3 regions of the Streptomyces lydicamycinicus genome follow, and region 3 is predicted to be linked to each of the others. Evidence: riboswitches for the same ligand, from Rfam matches in the RefSeq annotation. Region 3 holds a riboswitch; each other region holds the start of a gene.
The links. A riboswitch is a leader RNA that binds a small molecule or an ion and turns the genes downstream of it on or off. The one in region 3 is predicted to bind S-adenosylmethionine.
Positions count from the first base shown of each region.

Region 1: it holds a riboswitch for S-adenosylmethionine, as region 3 does, so the genes downstream of both, TU31_RS26750 (amino acid ABC transporter permease) here and thrC (threonine synthase) in region 3, are expected to answer to the same signal.
Region 2: it holds a riboswitch for S-adenosylmethionine, as region 3 does, so the genes downstream of both, TU31_RS33975 (aminotransferase class V-fold PLP-dependent enzyme) here and thrC (threonine synthase) in region 3, are expected to answer to the same signal.

Region 1 is NZ_BBNO01000008.1:89,856-93,124, reverse strand. Features, by position in the region: gene TU31_RS26760 (luciferase domain-containing protein) at 1-261, shown strand, start outside; gene TU31_RS26755 (DUF6640 family protein) at 385-891, shown strand; SAM riboswitch class IV at 1,133-1,241, shown strand; gene TU31_RS26750 (amino acid ABC transporter permease) at 1,585-2,634, shown strand; gene TU31_RS26745 (amino acid ABC transporter ATP-binding protein) at 2,631-3,269, shown strand, end outside.
Region 2 is NZ_BBNO01000012.1:42,855-46,123, forward strand. Features, by position in the region: gene qcrB (cytochrome bc1 complex cytochrome b subunit) at 1-247, shown strand, start outside; gene trpD (anthranilate phosphoribosyltransferase) at 388-1,452, shown strand; SAM riboswitch class IV at 1,544-1,661, shown strand; gene TU31_RS33975 (aminotransferase class V-fold PLP-dependent enzyme) at 1,831-3,207, shown strand.
Region 3 is NZ_BBNO01000001.1:101,960-105,228, forward strand. Features, by position in the region: gene TU31_RS00460 (alpha,alpha-trehalose-phosphate synthase (UDP-forming)) at 1-239, opposite strand, end outside; gene TU31_RS00465 (glucosyl-3-phosphoglycerate synthase) at 328-1,290, opposite strand; SAM riboswitch class I at 1,462-1,622, shown strand; gene thrC (threonine synthase) at 1,640-2,923, shown strand; gene TU31_RS00475 (MoaD/ThiS family protein) at 3,007-3,269, shown strand, end outside.

The sequences.
Region 1 (3,269 bases), on a different contig from region 3:
ATGCCGCCGAACGCCGACGAGGAATTCACGCATGTGCACGCCGACGGCAGTCTCCATCTGGCGCTGGACCCGGCCGACCATGCCGCCTTCTTGGCCTCCGGCTGGGGAGAGAAGCACCCGCTCTACGACCTCGGCATCAACGTCGTGATGCTCTACGCCCCGCGAGACCGGACCGAACTGGAGGTGGCCAAGCAGGTCATCACCGCCTCCTATGCCTACGCGACCGGCCGGGCGCCGATGTCCGACGCCGCCGCGGCCTGACACCGCGCCGTCCTCCGCCCCCGCTCCCGACCTCTTCCCGAGCCGGTCGGGCATGCCGGCCCTCCTGGGCTTCCCAGGCCGGCCGTGCCCGGCCGGCCCGAACGAGACGAAAGGCCGCTTCCGATGCGCAACTCCCTCTCTTCCACGCCTGCTTCCGGCGGAGCGCCCCCCCAGTCCGTCATCCCTTCACGTGCGGTGATCGGCAAGGCGATGCTCTCGCTGGTCGCCGTCTTCACCGGTGTTTCGCCCTACATCGCCGACTGGAACGAAACGCACGTCCTCAACCCGCTCTGGCCCGCACACGCCAAGTTCCACAACGGTCAGACGATGGCCATGGGGACCCTCCTCGCCCTGGCCACGCTGTACTTCGTCTGGCGCCGCCGGGGCGATGCGGGTTCCAACCTGCGCGCCGCGGTCGTTCTCGCCGGCCTGTACTGGGTCAGCCAGGCGCTGGCCATCTTCTATCCGGGTGCCGCTTACTTCGACCCGCAGTTCGACAAGCCCGACATGTACGTCGCCGGTCTGCCGGTGCAGGCGGTCATCGAGATCGTCGCTCTGGCCCTCATCGGGGGCGCGGTCCTGCTCTCGCGTCCGGCGCCGGGCTCCGGTGTGCCGGAGAACAGCAACTGACCACCCGCCCACCCGTGTGCCCGGCCAGCTATGAGCAACTATCCAAATGTGTCCGGTAGTTGGGCGAGGTGCGCCGGGCCGGTGTGGAGGGAACCGGCAGCCATGGTGCGGCCTGTGCCGCTACCTGGTGATCCAGCACATCCAGTGTCGATGTGGACCGTCCCGACTCGGTTTGTCGTCCCACAGGTCGGGCAGGCTTTGACAACCATGTCCGAGATCTGTCTAACTTACGCCGCAGATCGGTCATGAGTGTCAGCGACAAGCCCTGGCTTGCTGACCGGCAACCCTCGCGCCGCGGTGGGGTGCCCCAGGTGACGACCGGACCGGAAGCCTTTCGGTAAGCGCGAGGCCCCCATGGGGCTGGAACAGTGACGGTGACGGAATGTACGCAGCTCTGGAGACGGCCGCATGGCGGCGTCGCGGCTGCCTGCTGCTGTGCGCGAACCGGACGGTCGACCTGCTCCGCGTCAACAGCGCACTGTGTACCGGCACTTGCACCTGCCGTGCCTTCTGCCGAGGCTGACGGCTCTCTGAACCTCTGATGCCACCGCTGTCGCGGTGTGCACCCTTCCTGCCCAGCCCCCGTACCACGTGCCGCGTGTCCCGTGCGCATCGTCACGCAGAGTCCTGACGGCTCTGCGGTGCCGTCGCGGCATCCGTGGTCCGGGGTGTCCGAATTCGCTGGAGCCCTCCATGAGTGAATCCCCTGGCGCTGTGGTGTCCCTCGCCTCAGCGCCTCCTGCCGAAGACACCCCCGAGCCCGCCTCCGAGCCTCGTACCGCACGCCCTGCCGGAACCGAACGGCCGGGCGATGACACCGCACCGCGGCCACTGGCGGCACAGCGGGTGCTGCCGCAGCGCCGACCAGGTCGCTGGATCGCCACGGCGATCGTGCTGGTGCTGGTCGCCCAGATCGCCCACGGACTGGTGACCAACCCCTTCTATCAGTGGGACCGGTTCCAGTACTGGTTCCTGCGCCCGACGATCCTCGACGGTCTGCTCATCACCCTCGAAGTGACGGCGTACAGCGCCGTGCTCGGTCTGCTCGGCGGGATCCTGGTGGCCCTGGGCAGGCTCTCCCGGAGCCCGGTGCTGCGGGCGGTCAGCTGGACCTACACATGGCTGTTCCGTTCGGTTCCGCTGATCGTGGTGCTGCTGTTCCTCTACAACTTCAGCGCGCTGTACAAGACGCTGAGCCTCGGAGTTCCGTTCGGCCCCGCCTTCTTCACCTTCGACGAGTCCCGGCTCGCCACCGACATCGTCGTCGCGGTCGTCGGACTCAGCCTGAACGAGGCGGCGTACGCGTCCGAGGTGGTGCGGAGCGGCATCCTCGCGGTCGACCAGGGGCAGCACGAGGCGGCATCGGCACTCGGTCTGCCGAGGAGCTACCAGTTCACGAAGATCGTCTTCCCGCAGGCGCTGCGGTCCATCACCCCGAACTACGTCAATCTGCTGATCAATCTGATCAAGAGCACCTCGCTCGTCTTCTACGTGTCGCTGCTCGATCTCTTCGGCTCCGCGCAGAGCATGGGCAGCACCTACCCGGGTGACATCGTCCCGCTGTTGCTGGTCGCCACCGTCTGGTACCTGATCCTCACGAGTGCGGTCTCCGTCGTCCAGTTCTACGTCGAGCGGTACTTCTCCCGGGGCGCGACGCGCACCCTTCCGCCGACGCCGTTGCAGAAGGTGCGGACGGGTCTGCGTGATCTGCGGGCGCGAGCCCGGAGGGAGGCGGCGATATGACCACCGAGACTGCTGAGAGCACCGAGCTGACTGAGATCACCGACACCACCGACACCACCGAGATACGGCCTGCCGCGGTCGAGGTGCACGGCGTGCACAAGTGGTATGGCGGCCACCGGGTGCTGGACGGCGTCGAGTTGACCGTGCGGCCGGGCGAGGTCACCGTGATTCTCGGGCCGTCCGGGTCAGGCAAGTCCACCCTGCTGCGGGTGATCAACCACCTGGAGAAGCCCGAGGTCGGGTACGTCAGCGTGAACGGTGAGCTGATCGGCGTACGCCGGCACGGCGAGCGCAGCGAGGCGGGGGTCCGCCCGGCCGCGGGCCGGGGGAGGCTCAAGGAGCTGAGCGAACGGGTCATCCTGGGCCAGCGCAGCCGGATCGGCTTCGTCTTCCAGAACTTCAACCTCTTCCCGCACCTGACCGCGCTGGACAACGTGGCCGCCGCTCCCGTGGCCACCGGGAAGCTGACCAAGCCCGAGGCCCGGGAACTGGCCCGCGAACTGCTCGGCCGGGTGGGCCTGGCCGACAAGGCCGGCGCCTATCCGCGACAGCTGTCCGGCGGCCAGCAGCAGAGGGTGGCCATCGCCCGCGCCCTCGCCCTGCGACCGGGGGTCATCCTCTTCGACGAACCCACC
Region 2 (3,269 bases), on a different contig from region 3:
CGGTGAGTTCATCGAGGTCCACGAGCCGCTCGACCAGGAGCAGCTGCACCTGCTCACGCAGCACGAGCAGCCCGCGCCGCTCGAGCTGGGCCCGGAGGTCGACGAGAACGGTGTGGAGCGCAAGCTGTCGCGTTCGCAGAAGCTGCGCGCCAAGCTCTCCAAGGCCTACTACGGCGAGGACAACGTCATCCCGAAGGCCACGGTCGAGGAGTACAAGGAGATCACCAGCGGCCACGGCCACCACTGATCACCGCAGCGCTTCCTAGCGCACCGTAGGTAGTACGCCACCCAGAGGGCCCCGTCCGATGATCGGACGGGGCCCTCCGGCGTGCCCGGCGGCTCGATAGGGTGACGGCATAAGCAGGAGACAATCCAGGAGAGTGGACCATGAACGTTGTGACCCCGGTTGGCGGCGACAGCGTGGCGGCCCAGACCTGGCCGGAGCTCCTCAACGCCCTGCTCGCCGGCCGTGACCTCAGCGCGGACGACACCGCCTGGGCGATGGACAAGATCATGCGGGGCGAGGCCGGCGACGCCCAGATCGCCGGGTTCGCGGTGGCCCTGCGCGCCAAGGGCGAGACCGTCGCGGAGATCTCCGGACTCGTCCGCACCATGTACGAGCACGCCCGGCTGATCGAGGTCCCCGGGCCCAGTGTCGACATCGTCGGCACCGGCGGCGACGGCGCCAAGACCGTCAACATCTCCACGATGTCCTCGATCGTGGTCGCCGGCACCGGCGCCAAGGTCGTCAAGCACGGCAACCGCGCCGCCTCCTCGGCCAGCGGCGCCTCCGACGTCCTGGAGAAGCTCGGGGTCAATCTCGACCTCACCCCGCAGCGGGTCACCGAGGTCGCCCGGGAAGCGGGCATCACCTTCTGCTTCGCGGTGAAGTTCCACCCCTCACTGCGGCATGTCGCCAACGCGCGGGCCCAGCTCGGCATCCGTACGACCTTCAATGTGCTCGGCCCGCTGACCAACCCCGCGAAGGTCCGCGCCCAGGCGACCGGTGTCGCGGACGCCCGGATGGCACCGATCCTGGCCGGGGTGCTCGCCGAGCGCGGCTCGTCGGCGCTGGTGTTCCGCGGCGACGACGGCCTGGACGAGCTGACCACGACCGCGACCTCCCGGGTGTGGATCGTCCGGGACGGCACGGTGCGCGAGGAGTCCTTCGACCCCCGGGACGTGGGCATCCCCCTGGTGCCGGTGGAGGCGCTGCGCGGGGCGGACGCCTCGTACAACGCGGATGTGGCCCGCCGGCTGCTGGACGGGGAGACCGGCCCGGTGCGCGACGCGGTACTGCTGAACTCCGCGGCGGCGCTGGTCGCGCTGGAGCCGGCGGACGCTCCGCTGGCCGAGCAGATCCGGGCCGGGATCGAGCGGGCCGCCGCCTCGATCGACTCCGGGGCGGCCAAGCGGGTGCTGGAGCGCTGGGTGGCGGCCAGCAACACATGAGCGCACGGTGACGCAGGGTGTGACGCAGGGCTCAGTCCGTCATACGGACCGGGCCTTGCGCCTCTTTGCCCGTGTGGCATGATTCTGCCCAGGTCACGAGTGACAGCGATGCAGGCCCCGGCCCGCTGTCCGGCAACCCTCCTTCCGTGGCGGGGTGCCCCGGGTGATGACCAGGCCGTAGGCAGCGAGGTCTGCGGCAAGCGCGGATCCCTCGCCAGGGATCCTGGTCCCCGAGGGAGAACTTCCGTGAATCAGCGAATGCGATAGGGCCCGACGGCCCCTTTTCCGCATCCCTTTTTCTTTTCCCGCCGCGGTGCCCCGGCGCGCCTTCGCGCCCCCGCCCGCAGCGAATTCGCTTACCTCTTACGGGAGTTCGCCATGTCTGGTTCCGCCGTTGCCGCCGACCGTTCCGTTTGTGCCCCGCTGCCGGTTCTCGGCCGGGATGTCCTCGTCCCGCTCGTGACCGGCGGCGAGGTCGACTACGCCGCGCTGGACTACGCCGCCAGCGCCCCCGCGCTCCAGCGGGTCTGGGACGACGTGGCGGCCTACGCCCCGTACTACGGCAGCGTGCACCGCGGCGCCGGATACCTCTCGCAGCTGTCCACCGACCTCTTCGAGAACAGCCGCCGCACGATCGAGGAGTTCCTCGGCTGCCGCACCGAGGACCAGGCCGTCTTCACCCGCTCCACCACCGACTCGCTGAACCTGCTCGCGGCCGTACTCCCCGAGAACACCCGGGTGTTCGTCTTCGAGACCGAGCACCACGCCTCGCTGCTGCCGTGGGAGCAGCGCCCCGACGTCACGGTGACCTACCTCAACGCGCCCCGGACCCCGCAGCAGGCCGTGGACACCCTGGAGAAGGCGCTGGCCGCGCGCGAGCCCTACGGCCCGGCGCTGGTCTGCGTGACCGGTGCGTCGAATGTGACCGGTGAGCTGTGGCCGGTGCGGGAGCTGGCGGCCGCCGCGCACGCCCACGGCGCCCGGATCGTGCTGGACGCGGCGCAGCTCGTGCCGCACCACCCGGTGGACCTCGGTGAGCTGGACGTGGACTGGGTCGCCTTCTCCGGACACAAGCTCTATGCGCCGTTCGGCGCCGGGGTGCTGGCCGGCCGCGCGGACTGGCTGCGGGACGCCGCCCCGTACCTGGCCGGCGGCGGCGCCAGCCGCAAGGTCTCCCGCCGCCCCGACGGCGGGGTGGACGTCGAGTGGCACACCACCGCGGCCCGGCACGAGGCCGGTTCGCCCAACGTCATCGGCGCCTACGCCATCGCCTCGGCCTGCCGGGCGCTCACCGAGGCCGGCTTCGAGGGCCTGGTCGCCCGCGAACAGGAGCTGATCGCCCGCCTCCGCACGGGCCTGGCCGAGGTACCCGAGGTCACCGTGCTCTCCCTCTTCGGCGACGACGCCGCACGCGTGGGCGTCCTCTCCTTCGTCGTCGAAGGCTGGAACAGCTCGCACTTCGCGGCCGCCCTCTCCGCGGAGTACGGCATCGGCGTCCGCGACGGCCTCTTCTGCGCCCACCCCCTCGTCCGCACCCTCCTGGGCAGCGCCCCCCAGGACCCCGGCGAGTGCGGCGCCCCCGACGCGGCCCCCGGCGAGAAGTCCCTCAACGCCATCCGCGTCAGCCTGGGCGTCGGCACGCCGGACGAGCACGTCGACCGCTTCCTCCGCGCGGTCACCGAACTGGTGACGAACGGGGCCCGCTGGAACTACCGCACGGAGGCCGGGCGTTGTGTGCCGGCGCGTAGCGCCTAGCCTTCCCACGTTTTCGGCTGTCCCGCCGTGGGGGACCTCGCCGTTTGTTGCCCGCTGCGCGG
Region 3 (3,269 bases):
CCCGGCTCCAGCACACCACCCGTCCGCCGCACGGCCTCCCGGTCCCCGTCGCCGAGCGCGGCACACACCCACACCGCGTCGGTCTCGGGCCCAATAGCGGAAAGCCCCGACACCAGCCCGCCACCACCTCGCTTGGCAATCAGCGCCCCGTCCTCCGCCAGGCCATAGGACACCGGCCCGCGATTGGACGCGACAAGAACCTCAGCACCTGCTTGCACCGCACTGCGCTCGGAGACCATGTCGCGAAAGTAACCCGCCACAGATCCGCGCAAACGTACGGAAGCGGTCAAGGGGCGGCGCGGGCGGCGCGCCCGGCGCTCGGTGCGCTCACGCCGCCCGCCGCTCCGCGTACTCCGGGATTTCGGCCATCGGGGGGCGTTCCTCGGTGTCCACGTCCGTGGTGCGGGGGACGAAGCCCTCGTCGCCGCGGTCGAACTGGGTGAGGCGGGGGCGGACCAAGTGGCCGCGGGTCAGGCGTAGTTGGGCGGTGCGGTAGATCGCGGCGGCCATCCGGCCGAGGGCCTGGCCGTCCTGGTGGCGGTGTTTGCGCACGCCGACGTCGACCTGGGCGAGCGCGTCGAGGCCGACGGTGTGCAGGGAGTCGACGAGCAGGCCGAGCTCCACGCCGTAGCCGACCGGGAACGGCAGCCGTTCCAGGAGGGCGCGGCGGGCCGCGTACTCGCCGCCCAGGGGCTGGACGAAGCCGGCCAGCTGCGGCCAGTGGAGGTTGAGGAGCGGGCGGGCGACCAGCTCGGTGACCCGGCCGCCCTGGCCGGCCCCGGCACCCTCGTCGCCGGTCTCCAGCGGACGGTCGTACATCGCCTTCACGAACTGGATGTCCGGGTCCGTCAGCAGCGGGCCGACGATCCCGGAAACGAAGGCGGCGGAGAATTCGCGCAGGTCGGCGTCGATGAAGCAGATGATGTCGCCGGTGGTGGCCAGGAGGGAGCGCCAGAGCACCTCGCCCTTGCCGGGCAGCGCGGGCAGGCGGGGGAGGACGCTGTCGCGGGAGACGACCCGGGCGCCGGCCGCCGCCGCGACCTCGGCGGTGCGGTCGGTGGAGCCGGAGTCCAGCACCACCAGCTCGTCGACCAGGGGAACGGTCTCGGTCATCAGCTCGGCACGGATCACCGCCACGATCGCCCCGACCGTGGCCTCCTCGTCGAGCGCGGGCAGGACGACACTGACCGTACGGCCCGTCTGGCGCTTCGCCTCCAGCAGCTGCCCCAGCGGACGGTCAGCGGCGGACCAGGAGTGGCTGGTCAGCCAGCTCTCGACCTCTTCCAGCACGTTTACGACTCCTCGGTCGCCGCCCGATCAGCGGCCTGTGTGATCCATCTCGCGGTTCGGACGACTATCTCAACTGTCAGTGCCTTCGGTTACAGTCTTGAACAACGCGGATGACCGTCGCATGTCGGGGTCCCCGCGCCACAAACGCCTGGGTTCAGCCCAGCGCCATACCGCTCATCCAGAGGGGCAGAGGGATACGGCCCGTTGAAGCCCCGGCAACCCTCCAGCCGGTCTTGCCGCCAGGACGCTGACGTCCCGCGCGCGTGAGGCTCCCGGCTAGGGAAGGTGCCAAATCCGTCTCGTGGCGAGATTCGCCGCGAGGAAGATGAGGAGAAAGGGCCTCGCCTCCATGGCTGTGCAAGTCACCGAAAACACCCCCACCGTCGCTCTGGGCCCCGCCGCAGCTCTGTCCTGCCGCGAGTGCGGACAGCGCTTCCCGCTCGGCCCGATCTTCGCGTGCCAGGAATGTTTCGGGCCGCTCGAAGTCGCATACGACCTGCCGAGCGGCGACCCCGAGGGCCTGCGGAAGCAGATCGAGGCCGGCCCGAACAACATCTGGCGCTACGCCCCGCTGCTGCCCGTCCCCACCGACGTGGCCGACAAGCCCAATCTCAACCCGGGCTTCACCAAGCTCGTCAAGGCCGACAACCTCGCCCGTGAGCTGGGCGTCACCGGCGGTCTGTACGTCAAGGACGACTCCGGCAACCCGACGCACTCCTTCAAGGACCGCGTCGTGGCGATCGCCGTCGAGGCCGCCCGCGCCTTCGGCTTCACCACCCTCTCCTGCTCCTCCACCGGCAACCTCGCCGGTGCGGTCGGCGCCGCGGCGCGCCGCGCCGGATTCCAGTCCTGCGTGTTCATCCCGCACGACCTGGAGGCCGGCAAGGTCGTCATGGCCGCGGTCTACGGCGGTGACCTGGTCGGCATCGAGGGCAACTACGACGACGTCAACCGCTTCTGCTCCGAGCTCATCGGCGACCCGCTGGGCGAGGGCTGGGGCTTCGTCAACGTCAATCTGCGGCCGTACTACGGCGAGGGCTCCAAGACGCTCGCGTACGAGATCTGCGAGCAGCTCGGCTGGCGGCTCCCGGACCAGATCGTCATCCCGATCGCGTCCGGCTCGCAGCTCACCAAGATCGACAAGGGGCTCAAGGAGCTGATCGCCCTCGGCCTGGTCGAGGACAAGCCGTACAAGATCTTCGGCGCCCAGGCGGAGGGCTGCTCGCCGGTGTCGGCGGCCTTCAAGGCGGGCCACGACGTCGTACGGCCCCAAAAGCCGAACACCATCGCCAAGTCTCTCGCCATCGGCAACCCGGCCGACGGGCCGTACGTGCTCGACATCGCGCGCCGTACGGGCGGTGCCGTGGACGATGTCAACGACGAGCAGGTCGTGGACGCGATCAAGCTGCTGGCCAGGACGGAAGGCATCTTCGCGGAGACCGCGGGCGGTGTGACCGTCGGCGTGACCAAGAAGCTGATCGAGGACGGCGTGCTCGACCCGTCCCTGACCACCGTCGTCCTGAACACGGGTGACGGCCTCAAGACACTCGACGCGGTCGCCCCGACCTCCGGGCCCACGGCCACGATCCGTCCGAACCTGGACGCGTTCCGCGCGGCCGGCCTGGCCCGCTGAGTCCGCCGGCCCGTCCGGCATACGGCGGACGAGGCCGCGACCGGCCCACGAACTCGTACTCCGTACCCCTGGAAGGCAGAACCATGAGCGTCAAGGTCCGCATCCCCACCATCCTCCGCACGTACACCGGTGGCCAGGCCGAGGTCCCCGCCGAGGGCGCGACCCTCTCCGAGGTGATCGCCGACCTGGAGCAGAACCACCAGGGCATCGCGGCCCGTGTGCTGGACGACGCCGGCAAGCTGCGCCGCTTCGTGAACGTGTACGTCAACGACGACGATGTGCGCTTCGAGCAGGGCCTGGAGACGCCCACCCCGGACGGCGCGGGCATCTCGATCATTCCGGCGGT